DNA from 3 places in the Ferrimonas sp. YIN67 genome. Region 3 is predicted to be linked to each of the others. Evidence: predicted binding sites of a transcription regulator. Region 3 holds the regulator's gene; each other region holds the start of a gene.
The links. The regulator ArgR, encoded in region 3, controls arginine synthesis, uptake and breakdown. The targets are predictions, from matches to a motif close to ANTGAATANNTATTCANT.

Region 1: the regulator ArgR is predicted to act here: its motif matches at 1,809-1,826, upstream of AC2D8U_RS20355 (YjiH family protein).
Region 2: the regulator ArgR is predicted to act here: its motif matches at 4,857-4,874, upstream of gltB (glutamate synthase large subunit).

The regions. Positions count from the first base shown of each region.
Region 1 covers NZ_JBXVVJ010000014.1:39,127-45,712, reverse strand. Annotated here, with positions in the region: gene AC2D8U_RS20370 (DUF3413 domain-containing protein) at 1-339, opposite strand, end outside; gene AC2D8U_RS20365 (YejL family protein) at 432-653, opposite strand; gene yejK (nucleoid-associated protein YejK) at 727-1,770, shown strand; gene AC2D8U_RS20355 (YjiH family protein) at 2,021-3,370, shown strand; gene AC2D8U_RS20350 (alpha/beta hydrolase family protein) at 3,421-5,397, opposite strand; gene AC2D8U_RS20345 (TonB-dependent receptor plug domain-containing protein) at 5,538-6,586, opposite strand, start outside.
Region 2 covers NZ_JBXVVJ010000007.1:36,232-42,817, forward strand. Annotated here, with positions in the region: gene AC2D8U_RS14705 (hypothetical protein) at 1-372, shown strand, start outside; gene AC2D8U_RS14710 (InlB B-repeat-containing protein) at 1,099-2,640, shown strand; gene mnmL (tRNA modification radical SAM protein MnmL/YtqA) at 3,543-4,463, opposite strand; gene gltB (glutamate synthase large subunit) at 4,918-6,586, shown strand, end outside.
Region 3 covers NZ_JBXVVJ010000005.1:274,712-281,297, forward strand. Annotated here, with positions in the region: gene AC2D8U_RS13060 (DUF1501 domain-containing protein) at 1-645, shown strand, start outside; gene AC2D8U_RS13065 (sulfatase-like hydrolase/transferase) at 735-2,168, opposite strand; gene AC2D8U_RS13070 (hypothetical protein) at 2,624-3,130, opposite strand; gene argR (transcriptional regulator ArgR) at 3,221-3,691, opposite strand; gene mdh (malate dehydrogenase) at 3,946-4,884, shown strand; gene ispB (octaprenyl diphosphate synthase) at 4,944-5,912, opposite strand; gene rplU (50S ribosomal protein L21) at 6,184-6,495, shown strand; gene rpmA (50S ribosomal protein L27) at 6,514-6,586, shown strand, end outside.

The sequences.
Region 1 (6,586 bases), on a different contig from region 3:
ATGCAGGCGGTAGTAGGAAAAGATCTGGGTATCAAAGGCCAGCGCCGAAAGACTCAGTGTCGCGATCACGGCGGCATAGCCCCGGAGAACCCTCGAGTAGGGCAGAAGCAGGGTAGCGGGGAATAGGGCGATCAGGTAGACCACAAAGGCCAAGAAGGCAAAATGGCCTACCCAGTTTGCCAACATGTAGAGTTGACCGAGCGCCGTTTCTGGCCACCCCTCAACATAGAGATAACGACTGGCGATAAGCATCGCCAACAGGATGTTGATAAAAGTGAACCAGTGGCCCCAAAGGACGAGCTGGGACACACGGTCCTTGTTATGATCTTGTGTCTGCATGCTTGGGGTGTGCGCCTAGTCGAGTTGCACGGAATTCGTTGCCTTATCCTACGAGGAATAAAACGACTAATCCAGATTGTGAATTCAATCGGTTAGGAGTCTGTGCGCACAGAGGCCGTCAGTGCCTTGGAAAACTGCTCGGCCAGCGCGGCACGATTGGCCGGTGCGATCTTGGAGTTGATGATCACGGTTGCGGCATTGCCCAGACTCATCAGAGCCAGATCGGTTGGTGTGTTGTGCTTTTCCATCACACCCAGCAGCTCGCTCAATAAGGTCTCAACCTGTTCATTGCTGTATTTCGATACGATAGCCATTGTAAATCCTGTGATGTTGAAAAAAGGGCGGCATATAATAGCGGTTTTTCCGGTAAACCACTAATCCACAGCCATGACTATTAAAATAGAACAAGCCATTCTTCATGCGGTCAATCAAGGTGCCGACGGCCAGTTGGAATGCCGCCTGCGACCCCAGCCCTTGACTCAGTCCGCCGCCGCAGACGATTTGGTGGCCGAGTTGCACCGTCTCTACACCGCGAAAGCCGGTAAAGGCTACGGTCATTTCGGCGTGCCAACCAATGAAGAGGGTCAACCAGATGGCGAGGCCAATGAAGCCTTCCTCAACGCCATGATCGCCTGGCGATCGGGTGAGTTGGGATTCGTTGAGTTCAGTGCTCAGGCCAGCCAGTTGCTGGGCACCGAGCTGAGCAAGTACGACTTTGCCACGGGCGGGTATCTCTTGATGGCGGCCTACAGTCACATCGCCAGCCAATACCTGTTTGTTGCCCTGTTGTCACCTAAGCCTTCGGTCAGCGTGTCCGAGGAGATGGAGGTGCATGGCAGTGAGCATCTGGACTTGTCCAACATGCAGCTGGCGGCCCGTATCGATCTGACCGAATGGCAGGCCGATCCGACCTCCAAGAAGTATCTGTCCTTTGTCAAAGGGCGGGCCGGTCGCAAGGTGGCTGACTTTTTCCTCGACTTTATGGGCTGTGTTGAAGGCGTCGACGCCAAAAGTCAGAACAAGCAGTTGATGAAAGCCGTCGAAGACTTCGTAGGCAAAGAGGAACTCGATAAACACGAAGCTCAGGAAGCCCGAGAAGCCGTCTTCGATTATTGCAAGAGCCAGATCGCGTGCGGCGAAACCATTGCGATGAAGGATGTTTCCGATGAGCTGGCGGATAAAGGTCTGGATGCCTTCTACCAGTTTACCAGCGAAGGCGACTATGGTTTGGAAGAGGACTTCCCGGCGGACCAGTCAACGCTGCGTCAGCTCAAGAAGTTCAGCGGTACTGGCGGCGGTGTTTCCGTGAGTTTTGATGCCGGCCACCTGGGCGAACGTGTGATCTGGGATCCCGCGCGGGATACCTTGACGATCCAAGGGGTTCCGCCAAACTTGCTGGATCAGCTTCAGCGCCGGGCAGGCAAATCCTGAAGCCACATTGAGCGTCGCCTTTTTGACCGATCATGCTAAGTGAATAGATACGCACTTTGCATGGTCGGTTATATGTGATCTGGCTCACCCTGAGTTAGGCATTTCTACTTTGCAATCGGAAAGCTGATAGGTAGGATGTGCGTCGATTATCACTGGCCGTGCATATAATTGCAGTCAAAAAGACTGAGCCCCGCGAGTGATCTTGGATAATTAGAGGGTGAATGCCGTGAACAGCGAGCAAACCATAGCGATGCAAAAAACCACCTCACTGGGGAGCACATTGATGTTCCTGATCCCGTCATTGATCGGGATCTTCCTGTTTATGACGCCCGTTGCCTACGAAGGGAATGTCACCATTCCTATCGCGATCCTGGCGAAGGGGACCCTGGCCCAGCTGGACTCACTGGCAGTACCTCTGGTGACCTGGCTCGTCGTTGCTTCTGCGGCACTCACCCTGATCACCAAGGTGGTGCGTCCCGCCGTGGTGATGAAAAGCCCATTTCTTCAGGGCCTGTTCAACCCCTCCTGGCTATGGGCCGGTACCCGGATCTTCGGGGCATTGGCAGTCTTGCTGACCTTCTTCACCGTCGGGCCTGAGCTGATCTACTCTGAGGACACCGGAGGGCTGGTGCTGCACGATCTGCTGCCGACTCTGCTCTGTGTGTTTCTGTTTGCCGGCCTGTTGCTGCCGCTGCTGATCAATTTTGGTCTGCTTGAGCTGATCGGTTGCCTGTTGACCAAGTTGATGCGTCCGATCTTCAACCTGCCGGGACGCTCTGCGGTGACCAGCTTTGCCTCTTGGCTGGGGGATGGCTCAGTCGGGGTGTTGATGACCTCCAAACAGTATGAGCAGGGCCTGTTTACCGAGCGGGAAGCCGCAGTGATCGGTACCACCTTCACCGCCGTATCCATCACCTTCTCACTGGTGGTGATCAGCACTGTGGGCCTGGAGGCGTACTTCCTGCCGTTCTACGGCACCGTCTGTCTGGCCGGTCTGGTCGCAGCGGTCATTGTGCCGCGTCTGCCTCCCTTGTCCCGTAAGAAGGACGTCTTCATCAATGGCCAGCCTCGCCAGCACGATGATGAGATGGTGCCAGCCGGTGAAACCAGCTTCTCCTATGGCTACAAGATGGCCAAGGCGCGGGCCGCTAAGGTTAAAAGTGCCAAGAGCGTGGTGATGGAAGGCGTTCATAACGCGGCGGACATGATCCTGGGGGTTCTACCTGTGGTGATGGCCATCGGCACCTTGGCCCTGATCGTTGCCGAGACCACCCCGGTGTTCAGTTGGTTGGGGGCCCCCTTTGTACCACTGCTGGAACTGTTGCAGATCCCGGAAGCCAGCCATGCCAGCACCACAGTGGTGGTCGGCTTTGCCGACATGTTCCTGCCCGCCATCATGGCGGCCAGCATCGACAGCGATCTGACCAAGTTTGTGGTTGCGGCCTTGTCCGTCAGCCAGTTGATCTTTATGTCAGAGACTGGCGCCCTGATGCTGGGCTCCAAGGTTCCGGTAAAACTGTGGGAGCTGTTCCTGATCTTTATCCTGCGTACCCTGGTGGTACTGCCGGTGATCGCCCTGATGGGCCACCTGATCTTTTAGGTTTAGGTGTTAACAAAAAAACGGGCGCCCCAGTGGCGCCCGTTTTTTGTTTAATCTCTGCCAATGTGTTTTTCTAAGAAGGCCAACATCATTTCGTACAGTTCTTGGTTGTGCATTTCATCGTAAAAACCATGTCCTTCGGTTTTTTTGAATAACCAAGTGTAGGGCTTACCCGCTTCTTCCAGAGCATCACGCATGTTATAAGCGTTCTGGTAATGCGCTTGCAGATCTTTGCCACCGTGCACGAGGAAGACACCCGCTTTGATCTTATCTGCGTGGTAAGCGGGTGAATTGGCGATCATTTTTTCCTTAGAGCCACCAAAAGCCTCCTCCATGTACCTCTTTCCCCAGTCGAGACGTTCTGCCACATTACCTTTGCTCATCATAAGGGGCAGATCATAGACACCAACATAACCGATGGCACATTTGTACAGTTCAGGCTCCTTTACTACGCCCATAAGGGCTGCGTAGCCCCCATAGCTGGCACCGGAAATACAGATCCGGTCGGGGTTCGCGATCCCTTGAGCGATGGCCCAATGCGTGGCATCGGTGAGATCATCCTGCATGCGTCCGCCCCATTGACCATAGCCCAAATCCTCAAATTCACGCCCATACCCTCCAGACCCTCGAAAGTTCACTTGAAGAACTCCATAGCCGGCACTGGCATACATCTGCACTTCTGGATTAAAAACCCAATGATCCCGTGGGCCATGAGGTCCACCATGGGGGTGGACAATTAACGGCAGGTCTTTGGCCTCTTTACCCCTGGGAACGGTAAGGTAGCCGTGGAGCGTAAGCCCATCGCTCGCTTCGATGGTCACAGGCTTCATTGGTGACATCTGCTTAGGCTCAATCCAGGGGCGCGAGGTCATAAGAAATTTAACCTCTCGGTTAGCACGATTGTACAAAAAGAAGGTACCGGGATTGATGTCTGAGCGAGCGTGCAATACCCAGAATTGATTGTCTTTGGTTTGCGAAGTGATGGAGACGAATTGATCAGGAAAAGCCTGCTCAAGGGCTCGATACTCCTGTGCAAACTCTGACGTCTCATCAAAAAACTCTACCCTGGGGATCCCATCTGGGACGATTGCGCCAACGATATCGACGACTCGGGCACCTTGCGCATTATGGTAAGTGTACCTGAACGGAGAGACATCGACCGTCTCGTCAACATACAGAGGAGTTTGCTTATCCTGTTCAATATCGTATCGGTATAGCCCTGACTGGCTATGTGACCGGTTATCTAGAAGGAGCAGCGTACCGGGTTCCTGACCGTACCCTATGATACTGACTGAGCCACTGGCACTTTCACGGACCAAGTTTGTTTCAGACAGTAGCTGCCATTCATCCTGCTCAGTTTTTCGAAATAGGTACTTTACCTTGCCTGTCGTCTTAGCTTTGCCGATCCCTTTCCGGTTTTTCTCTACGGATGACGTTACAAGCCATTCGTTTTTTGAATTGAGGTAGATATCGTTGTGTTCATGTTCGGATTTCTCCAGTAGCTTTTTCTTCCCCGTGTAGATATCCAGCTTGTACAGGTTGGCAAACTGATGTTTATCTTCATTGGAGCTAATAAGGATGTGTTTGGGATCTTCGAACAGGAGACTCTGTATCTGAGCGCCGGCACGTTCGCCGCCTCCCCCCTTTCGAGCGCCAAAGATCTGCTTTCGTTTGCTGCAATCCGCATTGCCAGCAAAGAGCTCACCGGTCCATCCTGGCGCAGCAAACTGGCCCACCTCTTTTACTATGGTCATGACCACCCGGTCATCATTAGCCCACGAGAAATCGGCAACACTTTCGGACTCTCGAAAGTGGAAGGTACACTGGACTGAATAGTCCTTAGCAGCCAGTATGGCCAGCCGCTTATGATCTTCATATGGGAAGATGGCGCCAAAATACTCTCCCGTAGGAGATATTTTAATGTTATTGAACATGGCATGGCGTGAAAATGGCGTCACATCCTGTGCCATTACGGTATTGCACAGCAGAGAGTAGGAGATGGCCAGAAGCCAAAGGTGTATACGCATCCTTGTGTACCTCTTGAATTCGACTCTAACCGAACCTGGCTTATGTGGCCATGGATTCGGTTGGATCTTTCGGTGTTCTTATCCTAACGATTGAAACGGGAAAAGCGCCGCGAAAGCGGCGCCTTATGGATTGAGCTCAATTAGAAGCGATATGAGACATCCCAGTAGAACTGTGTTCCGGTCGCTCCCCCAGGAAATGCGGAGCTGTTGTAGAACGGCCAGTCGTAGTGGGTATCATCTTTTGGTGGCCGTTCGTCAAAGAGGTTAACCACTGTAAATTGAGTACTCAGGTTGTCCGTGAATGCATAGCCCAGAGTGGCGTTGACTGTGATATACGCGTCGGTTCTGTCGACCTTGGCGTAGTCGCCTAACTGAGGGTCGAAGTTCTCTGTCGGCTGGTTCCAAATGGGGACACCTCCGATGCGGGTGCCCCACAAGCCGGCAGACCAATCTTCATACTCATAGGTGATGGTTGCTGCCACCTTGGAGCGAGGTTCATCATTCCAGTACTTATCCCGAACACTTTCAACCTCGGAAGTTGCCAAATATTGCTCTTTAGTCTCGAGAATATGGGTGTAGTTGATGATAAAGTTCCAGTCACCAAAACTGCTGTCAACCTGATAGTGGAGCTTTGAGTCGATCCCGGACTGTTCGTACATCGCCTGGTTAATGGGTTTAACGGAGATACCCTGGATACGGCCATTATCATCTCGGTTAATTTTGGAAAAGACGCTTTGGCACAATGGTGAGTCAGGATCCTGGCCAATGGCGTAGACACAGTCGTACTCTTTATCGAGCAGATCTGCAGTGCTTTCATCCCGAACCATGTCTTCCAAACGGATCTTGTACCAGTCGATGGTCAGATTCAGACCATCCAGAGGCTCAAGCACCAAACCAATATTGTAGTTGGTACCGGTTTCCTCTTTCAATTCAGTATTGCCCGAGCGGGTGCCACGGATTTGAGTGGTATCGCAAACGGACGGATCTTTTACGAAGTTTGGATCGTTACTTTGTGCGCGACAGTCGATCCAGTCGATGGGGTATTGATAGAACCCACTTTCTCCGGCAAAGACGTAGTGCATATCCGGGGCACGGAAGCTTTCACCATAGCTGGCACGGAACATGACTTGATCGATGGGCTTATAGGTCGCTTTGACCGAAGGGGTAAAACGGCCACCGACATCGGAAG
Region 2 (6,586 bases), on a different contig from region 3:
GCCAGCCCCAAACCCTACCTGGCCGTACAACAGAGCAGCCGACTGATGGCAAAAGTCACCCTGACCGAAGGGACCGTCAAGCGTCACGGCTGGCCCGAACTGGTTCAACGCATCGCCCAACTCCTGGTGGTGCGCGATTTTGACAACAGCGATGTCATCGCCAAACCCAACGAGCCAACCCCCAGCCGCTACGTCTTCAACCTCGGCCCCCTCACGTCTTTGTGGATCGCCCTGACCGGAAAGTGGGTCAGCCGCCATCGGTTGAAAAAGATCAGTGCCCTGCTGGCGATCCCCCCATGCCGCAACCTCGCCAAGATGAACACGAAACTCAACGCCTTCCTCGCCCAGGAAAACGGCCACTGGCAAGAGTAGAGAGACTGACAATTCCGGGAGCCCTGCGTCATGGGCCTTTCACGATTCACCCACCTGGGTTGTCACGCTGGCGCTCGGGGATGGCTGACGCCATGAATCTTCCTTGGTTCAGCAACTTGGGTTGTCGCGCTGGCGTTCGAGGATGCCTGCGGCATGGGACTTTTGTGGTTCACCAATCTGGGTTGTCGCGCTGACGTTTGTGGACCGCTGGCGCCGTGAGCTTTCTGTGGTTCATTAATCTGGGTTGTCGCGCTGGCGTTCGGGGATGCCTGCGGCATGGTAGCTTCCTGGTTCACCAACCTGGGTTGTCGCGCTGACATTTGTGGACCGCTGGCGCCGTGAGGCTTTCGTGGTTCACCCACCTGGGTTGTCGCGCTGGCGACGGCAGGCCGGGGGGCTTCGCCCCCCAAACACCCCCCTTTGCCTTCACTGCGGCGGCACTGTTATTGGGGTTTCTTTGAGATTGGTGTTAACGCATGAGGACAACGTTTTGTGCACAGCGCCGTCCTCGAAGTCGGCGAAGGGACTGGCGGGGCACGGTCCTCAAACTGTTTCAATGAACCTGACACCTTGAAACTCCTTGAAACTACTGACCCTATAGGCCCAATTGATTTCGTTGAGTCCAGCTCAATCCGCTATCATGCTAACAGTTTGATTTCCCAAAAATAAGTTGTCACAAAAATGCTACAACCTCATACTGTCCATTCATTGTGGAGAGTAGCAATCGTGAGACATTTTTTAACAATCCTCATACTTACTCATAGTGCTGGCTGTGGCGGCATAGAGACCGCTTCACCTGAATACAATGTAATCCTTAATAAATTACCAGCTTCTGCTGGCAATGTGTTAGGACAAGGGCAATACGGTGCGAACGCTGAAGTAACCCTGATTGCCAGCGCCAACCCTAACTACCGCTTTGATCATTGGAGCAAGGGGGGAAATGCCATCTCCAGCGATGCCAACTATAGTTTTAACATCAATGAAAACAAAATATTAACCGCAAACTTTATCCCGTATCCCGTCGTCTACTCAACTAGCGATGCCTTTGCGGCCCTCAAGGCCAATGGCAACGTGGTGACCTGGGGACGAGCAGATTGGGGTGGCAACAGCGGCGCGGTAGCGGATCAGCTGACAGAGATTGAGGCCATCTATGCCACTAGTAGCACTGCAACCAATTACGCCGCTTTTGCCGCAGTTAAGGTTGATGGCAGCGTCGTGACCTGGGGTAGATGGAATCATGGCGGTGACAGCAGTTCGGTGGCACAGCAACTGACCGGAGTTAAAACTATCTATGCCAATGAATATGCCTTTGCGGCAGTCAAAGCCGATGGCAGCGTAGTAACCTGGGGATGGCCGGATAAAGGCGGTGACAGCAGTTCGGTGGCGGACCAACTGACTCAGGTTGAGGCTATCTATGCGACTCGGTCTGCCTTTGCTGCGCTCAAAGCCGATGGCAGCGTAATAACCTGGGGATATGCGGCTCATGGTGGTGACAGCAGCACGGTAGCGAACCAACTGACTCAGGTCGAAGCCATTTATGGTGCGCAATTCGCCTTTGCGGCTCGCATGAACGATGGCAACGTGGTGACCTGGGGAGTTCCGCTTGTCGGCGGCGACAGCAGTTCAGTGAAGGACGAACTGACCAAGGTAACAACCATCTATAACAATCGATACGCCTTTGCTGCGGTCAAAGCCGATGGCAGCGTGGTGACCTGGGGGGATGTGAACTATGGCGCTGATAGCAGCGCGGTGAAAGAACAACTGACCGAGGTTGAGACTATCAGTCACAACAGCAGGGCCTTTGCGGCACTTAAAGCCGATAGCAGTGTGGTCACTTGGGGTGACTCAGATTATGGCGGCGACAGCAGAGTGATAGCGGACAAGCTGACAGAAGTCGAAAGCATCTATGCGAACTGCTGCAGCTTTGCAGCGCTCAAAACAGATGGCAGCGTGGTGACCTGGGGAAGAGGAGTTACTGGCGGCGACAGTAGCGCAGTGGCTGACCAACTGAGCAAGGTTAAGACCATCTACACCACTGGCTTAGCCTTTGCGGCGCTCAAAGACGATGGCAGCGTGGTGACCTGGGGAGGCTCACTCCATGGCGGTGATAGCAGTGCGGTGGCAGACCAACTGACCGCGGTCGAGACTATCTATTCCAATCACTATGCTTTTGCGGCGATCAAGACCGACGGCAGTATGGTGACTTGGGGATGGCCGGATAAAGGCGGTGATAGAAGTTCAGCAATAGTTAAGCCGGGTAGTGATTAGCAGATTCATTCTACTTCGAACGTTTAAACGGCCAAAAGGTTCAAGGGGTTAGGTTCTGAGGGATCCCCACGAATTTAATTGAGCCAAGCATCGCTGTAGCTCCTTGTTGTCGCTCGGAGTTGCAAGTTCATGGAAGTTCAAGAATTCAAGGGAGTTCAAGGGGTCAGGTTCATAGAAACCACCGAGCTCGGGCGCCCCACCCGTTTCTTCGCCGACTTCGAGGCAGCTCCTTCACATCCCTGTGATCGCTGCATTTGGGCTTCCTGCCCGGCAGACTTCGCCGCAGTGAAGGCAAAGGGGTGTCCAGAGGGGCAAAGCCCATTTAGTTGCTGCCGCCAACGCGGCGCGAAAGGTATATGCCCCACGAAAGGCTGCATGCTGCAGGCATCCCCTAATGGAAAAAACGCCAAACCAATAGGGTCAAACCAATAGGATCAGAATCGATTGAAACGCACCAGTGAACGGTGTGTGGCGAAACCAGCCCTCCGCAGGCGTGTTCAACAAGGTTGAGCTTCGCTGGCGCTCAACTTCAACCTACGATAGGCATGGGCGAAACCTTGCCCCGAGCCGAGTACCCCATCCGCATCTTCGCCGACTTCGAGGTCTTCAAGGGTCAGGCTCATTGAAACCACCGAGGTCGGGTGCCCCATCCGCATCTTCGCCGACTTCGAGGACGATGCGTCCACCGAGGTATCGAGTCGCACGGAGACGCAGGAGAAAGTGACTTCGATAGATTTGGTGTCACGCATCGCCGCAGGGAGGCAAAGGGGGGTGTGGCGGGGCGCGCAGCCGGGCGGAGCCCCCTTTGGTTGCCGTCGCCAACGCGACAACCCAGCTTGGTGAACCACAGAAGATCTATGCCGTAGGCATCCACCAAAGGAAGATGCCCCACGGCTCGGGCGTCAGCCCGCTAAAGCGGTCCCCTGCCCGCCATGGAGGGCCAGATCGTCGATGATGGCATTCAGCGCCAACCACTTATCCCCGCACCATTCGGGGGCGATCAGCTCCGGCGGCTTGGCGTAGGCGGCGACCCGGTGATAAACCACCTCTTTCGGGGTCTTGCGAATGAGCTCGCCACAGGTCTTCACATAGGTATCCATCTCCCACAGTGGCAGACGATCGGCGGCGTACTGCTTGGCCATGGTGCTGTTCTGCACCACATGCAGGGGGTGCAGCTTTAAGCCATCAACGCCCACTTCCAGCACCCTGTCCAGGGTGTCATGGGCATGCTGCGGGGTCTCGCCGGGCAGGCCGAGGATCAGATGGGTACAGATCTTGATGCCGTAGAGACGGGCCCGGCGTACGGTATCGGCATAGACGTCGAACTCGTGGCCCCGGTTGATCTTCTTCAACGTGTCGCTGTGGGCGGTTTGCAGCCCCAGCTCCAGCCACACCTCCATACCCCGCTGCTGATAGCTGGCCAACAGGGTCAATACCTCGTCCGGCACACAGTCGGGACGGGTGCCGACGCAGATCCCGATGATATCGGAGACCGCCAATGCCTCTTCGTACTTCTCTTTGAGCACGGCATACTCATCGTAGGTGGAGGTATAAGCCTGGAAGTAGGCCATGTAGCGCTTGGCCTTGGCTCCGCTCGCCCCTCTGCGCTCCTTCCCTTGCGCCAGCTGTTGGGCCACGCTGGCTTTGGTGCCATGCTCGGCGCTGAAGGAGGAAACATTGCAGAAGGTGCACCCGCCCTTGCCCAGCGTGCCGTCCCGGTTGGGGCAAGTAAAAGCCGCATCGATGGTCAGCTTATGGATCTTCTGGCCGTAGCGCGCTTTCATGTATTCGCCCAGGGTATGGACATGCAGGTTCAGCCCCATGGTTCGGCTCCTGTTGCTGAGTATCAGGGTGGTATTGTCGAAAAAACGCGCAAGACTACCAGAAGCCGGGAGGGAGCGCGCCGATCCCGATCACGCCCCTCGATAACGGCCCCTTATCAGCCAATAAACCTGCAAGGTTTCGCTGCTGAAAGCCTCCCCAAGATGATGCAAAAATCTCCCCAACACGAAAGAGAAAGCCTCGAACAGGAGTGCATCCGACAGTGCATTCATGCGCTAAATCCCCGTTATTGTGCATATTTTGTGGTGTTCCTGCGTTTTTCCCAATTATCCACAGCATGTCAAACCATTGCCTAATCGTATGATTCCATGCTGGTAACACTTATCGGTGGGAATTTGACCAGATTTTAGCGAGCCAGTAATTTAGAATGTTCTGCTGCATAAATATGTATCTGCATCGAGTGCTCTAATTCGGTGCAGCGGCTGGAGGATTAGAATGAGCCTGTATCAACCCGGTTTTGAAAAAGAAAACTGCGGATTTGGCCTTATCGCCCACATGGAAGGCGAAAGCAGCCACCGCGTGGTCCGCACTGCCATCAGTGCCTTGGACCGCCTGCAACACCGTGGCGCCATCGGCGCCGATGGTAAGACCGGGGACGGTTGTGGCCTGCTGATGACCAAACCGGACGGTTTCTTCCAGCACATTGCCGAAGAAAACGGCTGGCGTCTGGCCAACAAATACGCCGTCGGCATGATCATGATGGGCCACGACCCGGTCCGTCAGGAAGCCACCAAGGCAATTGTTCGTCAGCACTTGGAGCAGGAAACCCTGACAGTGCTGGGCTGGCGTGAAGTGCCGGTAAACATGGATACCCTGGGCCCCATCGCGACCGCCGATGCCCCGGCGTTTTACCAGGTATTCGTCAATGCCCCGGTGGGCTGGCGTAGCAAAGATCTGGAACGTCGCCTCTATATGGCCCGTCGCCGCATCGAAAAGCAGCTGGATAACGATAAGGACTTCTACATTTCGTCCCTGTCCGGCAACATCATTGTCTACAAGGGCCTGATGCTGCCCCGGGATCTGCCCGCCTTCTACCCGGACCTGGCAGATCTGCGGATGGAGAGCTCCATCTGCTTGTTCCACCAGCGCTTCTCCACCAATACCCAGCCACGCTGGCAGTTGGCACAGCCGTTCCGCTACCTGGCCCACAATGGTGAGATCAACACCATCGCCGGTAACCGACAGTGGGCCATGGCCCGTCAATACAAGTTTAAGACCCCGCTGATCCCGGATCTGCAGGAAGCCGCGCCGTTCGTGAACCAGTCCGGCTCCGACTCCTCCAGCCTGGACAATATGCTGGAGCTGCTGCTGGCCGGCGGCATGGACATCAAACGCGCCATGCGCATGATGATCCCGCCCGCCTGGCAGTCCAACCCGGAGATGGACGACGATCTCAAGGCGTTCTACGACTTCAACTCCATGCATATGGAGCCCTGGGATGGCCCGGCCGGTGTGGTACTGACCAACGGTCGTCACGCCGCCTGTGCGGTGGATCGCAACGGCCTGCGGCCGTCCCGCTACATCATCACCAAGGATCGGATCCTGACCCTGGCCTCCGAAGTGGGGATCTGGGACTACCAGCCCGACGAAGTGGTCGAGAAGGGCCGGGTTGGTCCGGGTGAGTTGCTGGTACTGGATACCTATACCGGCAAGCTGCAAACCTCCTTCGAGATCGACCAGGATCTCAAGACCCGCCACCCCTACGCTGAGTGGATGAAGGTCTCTGCCAAGCGCCTGGTGCCCGGTGAAAACCTGCCGGTAGAAGCGGCTGGTATGGCCGAGATGGACGACAAGGAACTGCTTCAGTTCCAGAAGATGTTCAACGTCTCCCGGGAAGAGCTGCGTGAGATCATCTGGCCGCTGGCCAATGGCGGTGCCGAAGCCGTCGGCTCCATGGGCGATGACACCCCGATCTCCGTACTCTCCACCCAGGTTCGCAGCCTGTATGACTTCTTCCGTCAGCAGTTTGCCCAGGTCACCAACCCGCCCATCGATCCGCTGCGGGAAAAGCATGTGATGAGCCTGGCCACCTGCATCGGTAAGGAGCAGAACCCGTTTAACGAAACCACAGGGCTGGCCAATCGGGTGATCTTCGACTCCCCCG
Region 3 (6,586 bases):
GAGTATCAGGATAACCTCTACAAAGATCTCTATAAGACCACCCTGTTTAACGCCTATCAGGACAACGAGGAGTTGGTGGGGGTGCTGGAGGCGCACCCGGCGACCGGCGAGTATCCTCAGGACAACAGCCTGGCAAAGCAGTTGGCCATGGTGTCACGGATGATCCAGGCTCGAGGTGCGCTGGGCCACAGTCGCCAGATCTTCATGGTGAGCCTGGGGGGCTTTGATACCCATGATAACCAGATCAACAAGCATCCCGAGCTGTTGAAAACCCTCTCCGATGCAATCGTCGCTTTCCAGCAGGATATCCAAGTGTTGGGGCTGGCGGATCAGATCACCAGCTTTACCATCTCCGACTTTGGTCGGCGGCTGCCAGCCAATAACACGGGGACGGATCACGGCTGGGCCGGGCATCAACTGGTGGTTGGCGGGGCAGTGAAGGGACACAGGGCTTATGGCAAATGGCCGGATCTGACGCCGGGCAGTGAGGACGATTATGGTAACGGGCGTCTGATCCCCGGCATCGCCGCCGAGCAGGTTCACGCCTCTTTGGCACTCTGGTTTGGCTTGGCGCCAGGCAGCGAGTACCAGCTGTTTGCCAACCTTGATGCGTTCTGGCCCAACAGTACCCTAGACTTCATCTAGTCAGGGCTTGAGCGAAACCCGGGGGGGACGGAATGGCTTCCGTCCCCCCCGTGGAAACATCACTAAGATTGGCTTTTAGCCAGAGGGCGTTACTGCCGATACTTGGGCAGGCTGTTGTGCCACTCCATATAAAGTCCCACCAGTTGCTCCAGTTTTTGTGGGTTCTCCTCGGCCAGATTATTGGTCTCTTCCGGATCGTCGGGCAGGTAGTACAGCTCCGGTGGCAGGAACAGGCTGTCATCCCGTTCGGCGTCGGTGATGGGGCGACCTTTGTAATGCTCGATCCCCAGCTCCTTAAGCTTGGCTTTATAGGCGGGGACATCGATGGGCCACACCAGTTTGTAGTTATAGTGACGCATGGCCCGGTTCTTGGTTTGACGCCAGTAATGGGTGGTCCTCAGCTTGTTGGGCTTCTGTTCGCCATTGATGAAGGGCATCAGATCTTGTCCATCGTACTCGACGCCTTCTGGTAATTGACCACCGGCGGCCGCCACGAAGGTGGGCAGCAGATCTAGCGTGGAAACCATACCGCGAAAGCTAGTGCCCGGTTGGATCTTGCCTGGCCAGCTCATGGCGAAGGGGACGCGGATCCCCCCCTCGTAGTAGGTGGCCTTATTGCCCCGGAATGTGGTGCTGTATTCCTTCTTGCCGCCGTTGTCATTGGAGAACACGACTATCGTATTGTCAGCGACGCCGGCGACTTCCAGTGCATCCAGGATCTCGCCTACGGACGCATCCATGGCGGCGATCACCCCGTCATGGGCGGTGCCACCGGCGGGAATGTACTCCGCCGGTACGGTATCCGGTGCATGGACGTTATAGGGGGCGAAATAGAGGAAGAAGGGCTTGTCGTGCTCCTGCAGGATCAGCTCTCGGGCTTCCTGGGCCAGGGCGTCGGTCAGGTAGCCGCGCTGGATGACGGATTCTCCGTTGCGAACGACATCAAGATTAGGTTCTTCCCCTTCCACGATCTCAACCGGTTCACCATTCTTGACTGCGTTACTTTCGCTCTTGAACTGGTAAAAGCCTGTGTTGCTGCGATAGCCAAACCAGTGATCAAATCCGCGGGCATTGGGCTGGAAGCGATCCGCCGTACCCAGGTGCCATTTACCGATTGCATAGGTCTCGTAACCCGCTTCCTTGAGCAGGGCAGGGATCATGATCTCTTTGGTGTCGACGCCGACGTCGCTGTCGATGCTGTCATCGGTATCACCAGGCAGGATCTCATAATCAAAGCGAGCCTGATAGCGGCCTGTCATCAAGCCAGCACGGCTTGGGGCGCAGACGGCATGGGTGGCATAGCCGTCGGTAAAGCGCACGCCGTTCTCGAAAATGGAGTCGATATGGGGCGTCTGGGCCAGGGTATTGACCGAGCCCGTCGCACTGAGTCCGCCATAATGCAGATCATCGACGAAGATCAGGACAATATTGGGTTGTTGAGCGTAGGCCGAAAAACTGCTGGTGAGGGCGAGTCCTGTGGCAAGGAGTGCTGTTTTTAGCCCGAAGTGTGATTTATGTTTCATCTCTGAATTCCCTGAGATTGTGCGTTTATTTTTTTGCGCGCTCGCTGCGCAAATTTTAAGCTGCCAGATCGAGATCTGACTCGGGAGTGGATTTACCATCTCTTTACATTACGTTCGGCTCGGCATATGGGGTGTTCAAGAGGACTCGGGCCGGCTTGGCTTCTGTGAGCTGGTGGCAGTGCGAACGGCAAAAATGATGGTGGCGCAGAGGGTTTGGCTTCTATGTTGTTCGGGGGATGCACAAACCCCCTTCAAATAGCGTTTTGTGTTGCCTTAAGGAAGGGCTTGAGGGAGCGAAGGGGGCAGGGCTTGCGCTGCATTTGGACGCTGTCCGCGCGGATCAGGCCGACAAGATCCCGGATCCGGGGCGGTCATGCACACGGTGTTTGTCGGGAGCATCCTCCATGAGCATGGCCATAAGTGAAAGGCAGAGCCAGTGAAGACGCCCCCAGGGGCTAACGTTTCCAGCTGTCCCGTTGCTGTGTGAGCGCCTCGACCCCTTTGTCAGCCTGCTTGGTATTGCCCCGCAAGCGCCAGTAGGTGTGCCCACCCAGTTGAAAGGCGTGTTGAAGCAAGCCCTGATACAGCTGCCAGGGCTCCAGGGTATCTCCCTTGGCTTGAAGGATGGAAACCATATCCGCCATGAGTTGCTCAATGTCCTGTTGCTGCTGCCTGAGCATGGGCTGGTGGCTTTGCTCGGTTGTGGTGTTGGCGGTAAAGCCCAGCGCATAGGCTTCCCGAAGGCCTTGCTCCAATTGGCCCTTGACGCTGCCACTGTTGAGTGTCTGGGGGGTGATGGTCAGTTGGGCACTCTGTCGTTTGCTGAGGATCTCGGCGAGGGCGGCTTGTGCTCGGTCATTATCTTGCCGTAACTGTGTGCGGTGTTTTTTCGCCAGATAGGCAATGTAAGCCAGGATCACGCTGGCAAAGCAGAGAAAGACGATAAGGGTAGCTTGATTCATGATCTGATTGCGGGTTACCGATGATTGCAGCGAGTGTAACCGATTTTAAGCCGGCTGCGCCTGAAATGGCGCAACCGAGGCGAGTCTTGTTTAGTCGGCGTAGTTAAACAGCTCTTTGACCATCTCCAGGGTATCGTTGAGTCGGCTGGCTTCGGATGGAGCGATAAAGATGGTGTCATCGCCGGCAATGGTACCCAGGATCCCTTCGGCTTTGCCCATGGAGTCGAGCAGGCGAGCGATCAGCTGGGCGGCCCCCGGGCTGGTGCGGACGACGATCATGGTGCCGTTGTGATCCACATCCAGAACCAGGTTCCGTAACTGGGCATTGGCAGTCGGGACCCCCAGTTCGGCGGGCAGACAGTACACCATCTCCTGCTTGGCATTGCGGGTGCGAACGGCACCGAACTTGCTGAGCATCCGGGAGACTTTGGATTGATTGATGTTGGCAAAACCGGCGGCCTGCAGAGCACTGACGATCTCTCCCTGGGAGCCGAAGCGTTCCTCTTTAAGGAGCGACTTAAATACGCGGATCAATTCCTCTTGCTGGCTGCTGTTTCTCATGACACATTATGACTGTTGGATGATGATTGACCCGATATTTTGCATAATAAGTGCCTAAAAATCAAGCTTAATTCACTTGCCAAGCATAATAATTCACCTCACAAACTTCCCATTTCGTTAGAAAATTTCATCTCCCCTTCGAACCCTGTTCGCGATCGAGTTAACGTTGCGAAGCGCTTGTGCTTTGGGTATGGTGACGGCGAAATGTCCGCTGTGACCACGGTCACATGTTAAGGGAAAGTTGGAGATATATCATGAAGGTTGCTGTGCTCGGTGCTGCTGGCGGGATTGGCCAGGCTTTGGCTCTGCTGTTGAAATTGAATCTGCCTGCTGGCAGCCAGTTGTCTCTGTACGACATTGCTCCGGTGACGCCGGGGGTGGCGGCGGACATTAGCCATATTCCGACAGCAGTAGAGGCCAAGGGGTATGCCGGGGAAGACCCGACACCGGCATTGGAAGGGGCAGACCTGGTATTGATCTCCGCTGGTGTGGCCCGTAAGCCGGGGATGGACAGGGCTGATCTATTCAATGTGAATGCCGGGATCATCCGTAACCTGGTAGGTAAAGTGGCCGATGTTGCGCCCGGTGCATGCATCGGCGTGATCACCAACCCGGTGAATACCACAGTGGCCATTGCCGCCGAAGTCCTGAAGGCAGCCGGGGTCTATGACAGGAATAAACTGTTTGGGGTCACCACCCTTGATGTGATCCGGGCGGAGACCTTTATCGCCGAGGCCAAGGGGTTGAACCCTGCCGACTTGGAAGTCAAAGTCATTGGTGGCCACAGCGGCGTGACCATTTTGCCCCTGCTGTCTCAGGTGGAAGGGGTGGCGTTCAGTGAGGAAGAGATCGCCGCTTTGACCCACAGAATTCAAAATGCCGGCACCGAGGTGGTGGAAGCCAAGGCGGGGGCCGGTTCAGCGACTTTGTCCATGGCCCAGGCGGCATGCCGTTTCGGTTTGTCCGTGGTGCGCGGTCTGCAGGGGGAGCCCAATGTGGTGGAGTGCGCCTATGTGGAAGGGAGGGGGGAGCATACCCGTTTCTTTGCTCAGCCTGTGGTGTTGGGCAAGGGGGGGCTGGAGCAGATCTTACCCTATGGTAGCCTGAGCGAGTTCGAGAAGAATGCCCTTGATGGCATGCTGGAGACCCTCAGCGGCGATATCAGCAAGGGTGAAGCCTTTGTGAATGGGTAACCCGCCCTAAGACGAAAAAAGCGCCCAGAAGGGCGCTTTTTTCGTCTTAGGGCATCGACTCAGCTTTTACGCTCTACGGCGATCCGCGCCAGACTGATCAGGGCCTCTTTGTAGGGGCTGTCCGCAAGCACATCCAGGGCGGCAATGGCCTTGTCGGCTTCCTCGATGGCACGCTTCATGGTGTAGTCCAGGGAGCCGGTATTGTCGAGGGTGGCGACCACGGCATCCACCTCATCGCAGCCGCCATTCTCGATGGCGCTGCGGATCCGCTGGGCCTGCTCCTCGTCGGCATGGGCCATGGCGTGGATCAGCGGCAGAGTGGGCTTCCCTTCGGCCAGATCATCGCCCAGGTTCTTACCCAGCTCCTCCTCGTCGGCGGTATAGTCCAGGACATCATCCACCAATTGGAAGGCGGTGCCCAGGTAACGGCCGTAGTCGGACATGGCCTGGCAAATCGCTTCCTCTTTTCCGCCAATCACCGCGGGCAGGTGCGTCGCCGCCTCGAACAGGCGCGCGGTTTTACAGTAGATCACCTGCATGTAGCTTTCTTCACTGGTGTCGGCATCGTTACAGTTCATCAACTGCAGCACTTCGCCTTCGGCCAGGACATTGGTCGCGTCCGCCAGATCTTCGAGGACCTTCAGGTTTTTCAGCTCGGTCATCATCTGAAACGAGCGGGTGTAGAGGAAATCCCCCACCAGAACGCTGGCCTGGTTGCCGAACAGGGCATTGGCCGTTTCGCGGCCACGGCGCATGGTGGACTCGTCCACCACGTCATCATGCAGCAGGGTGGCCGTGTGGATGAACTCGATAATGGCAGCCAGTTTGACGTGATCGTCGCCCTGGTACGCCACCGCACGGGCGGCCAAAACGGCCAACAGTGGACGCAGGCGTTTACCGCCGCCATTGATGATATAGAATGACAGCTGGTTGATCAGGGCCACGTCAGAGTGGAGCTGGTCGAAAATCATTTGGTTGACCGACTTCATATCGTCGTCGGCCAGGGCGCGGATGGCGTTCAGGTCCATTCTTGGGTTCCGAAAAATCTGGCTCTTAGCGGTGAAAGCTTACTATGATTATGGCTTTGCGGCTTGCCATTCTACCCAAAATGCCGGACGCGACCAGCGAATTTGCCAGCCTTGTGGAGACGGTGCGATCCTTTTCGTGATCTTTTTTGCCGACGCACTTGCCTGTTTATCGTCCATGCCGTAGAATGCGCGCCCATTGTCAAACAGTTTTAGCCACACCCTGGCCCCCATGAAAAGAGCGGGTTTCAGCGTGTGAAGTAGCGGAGTTATTATGTACGCGGTATTCCAAAGTGGCGGTAAGCAGCATCGTGTTGCCGAAGGCCAAACCCTGCGTCTGGAGAAGCTGGAAGCAGAAACCGGCGCCACTGTCGAGTTCGACCAGGTTCTGCTGGTTGCAAACGGCGAAGAGATCAAAGTCGGTGCCCCTCTGGTTGAAGGTGGCAAGGTTGTAGCGGAAGTGGTTTCCCACGGTCGCGCTGATAAGGTGAAGATCGTTAAGTTCCGTCGCCGGAAGCACAGCCGCAAGCAGATGGGCCACCGTCAGTGGTTCACTGAAGTTAAGATCACTGGCATCAACGCTTAATTCGAGGAGCACTGAAAGATGGCACACAAAAAAGCTGGCGGTTCTACTCGTAACGGCCGTGATTCAGAAAGCAAACGCCTGGGTGTAAAGC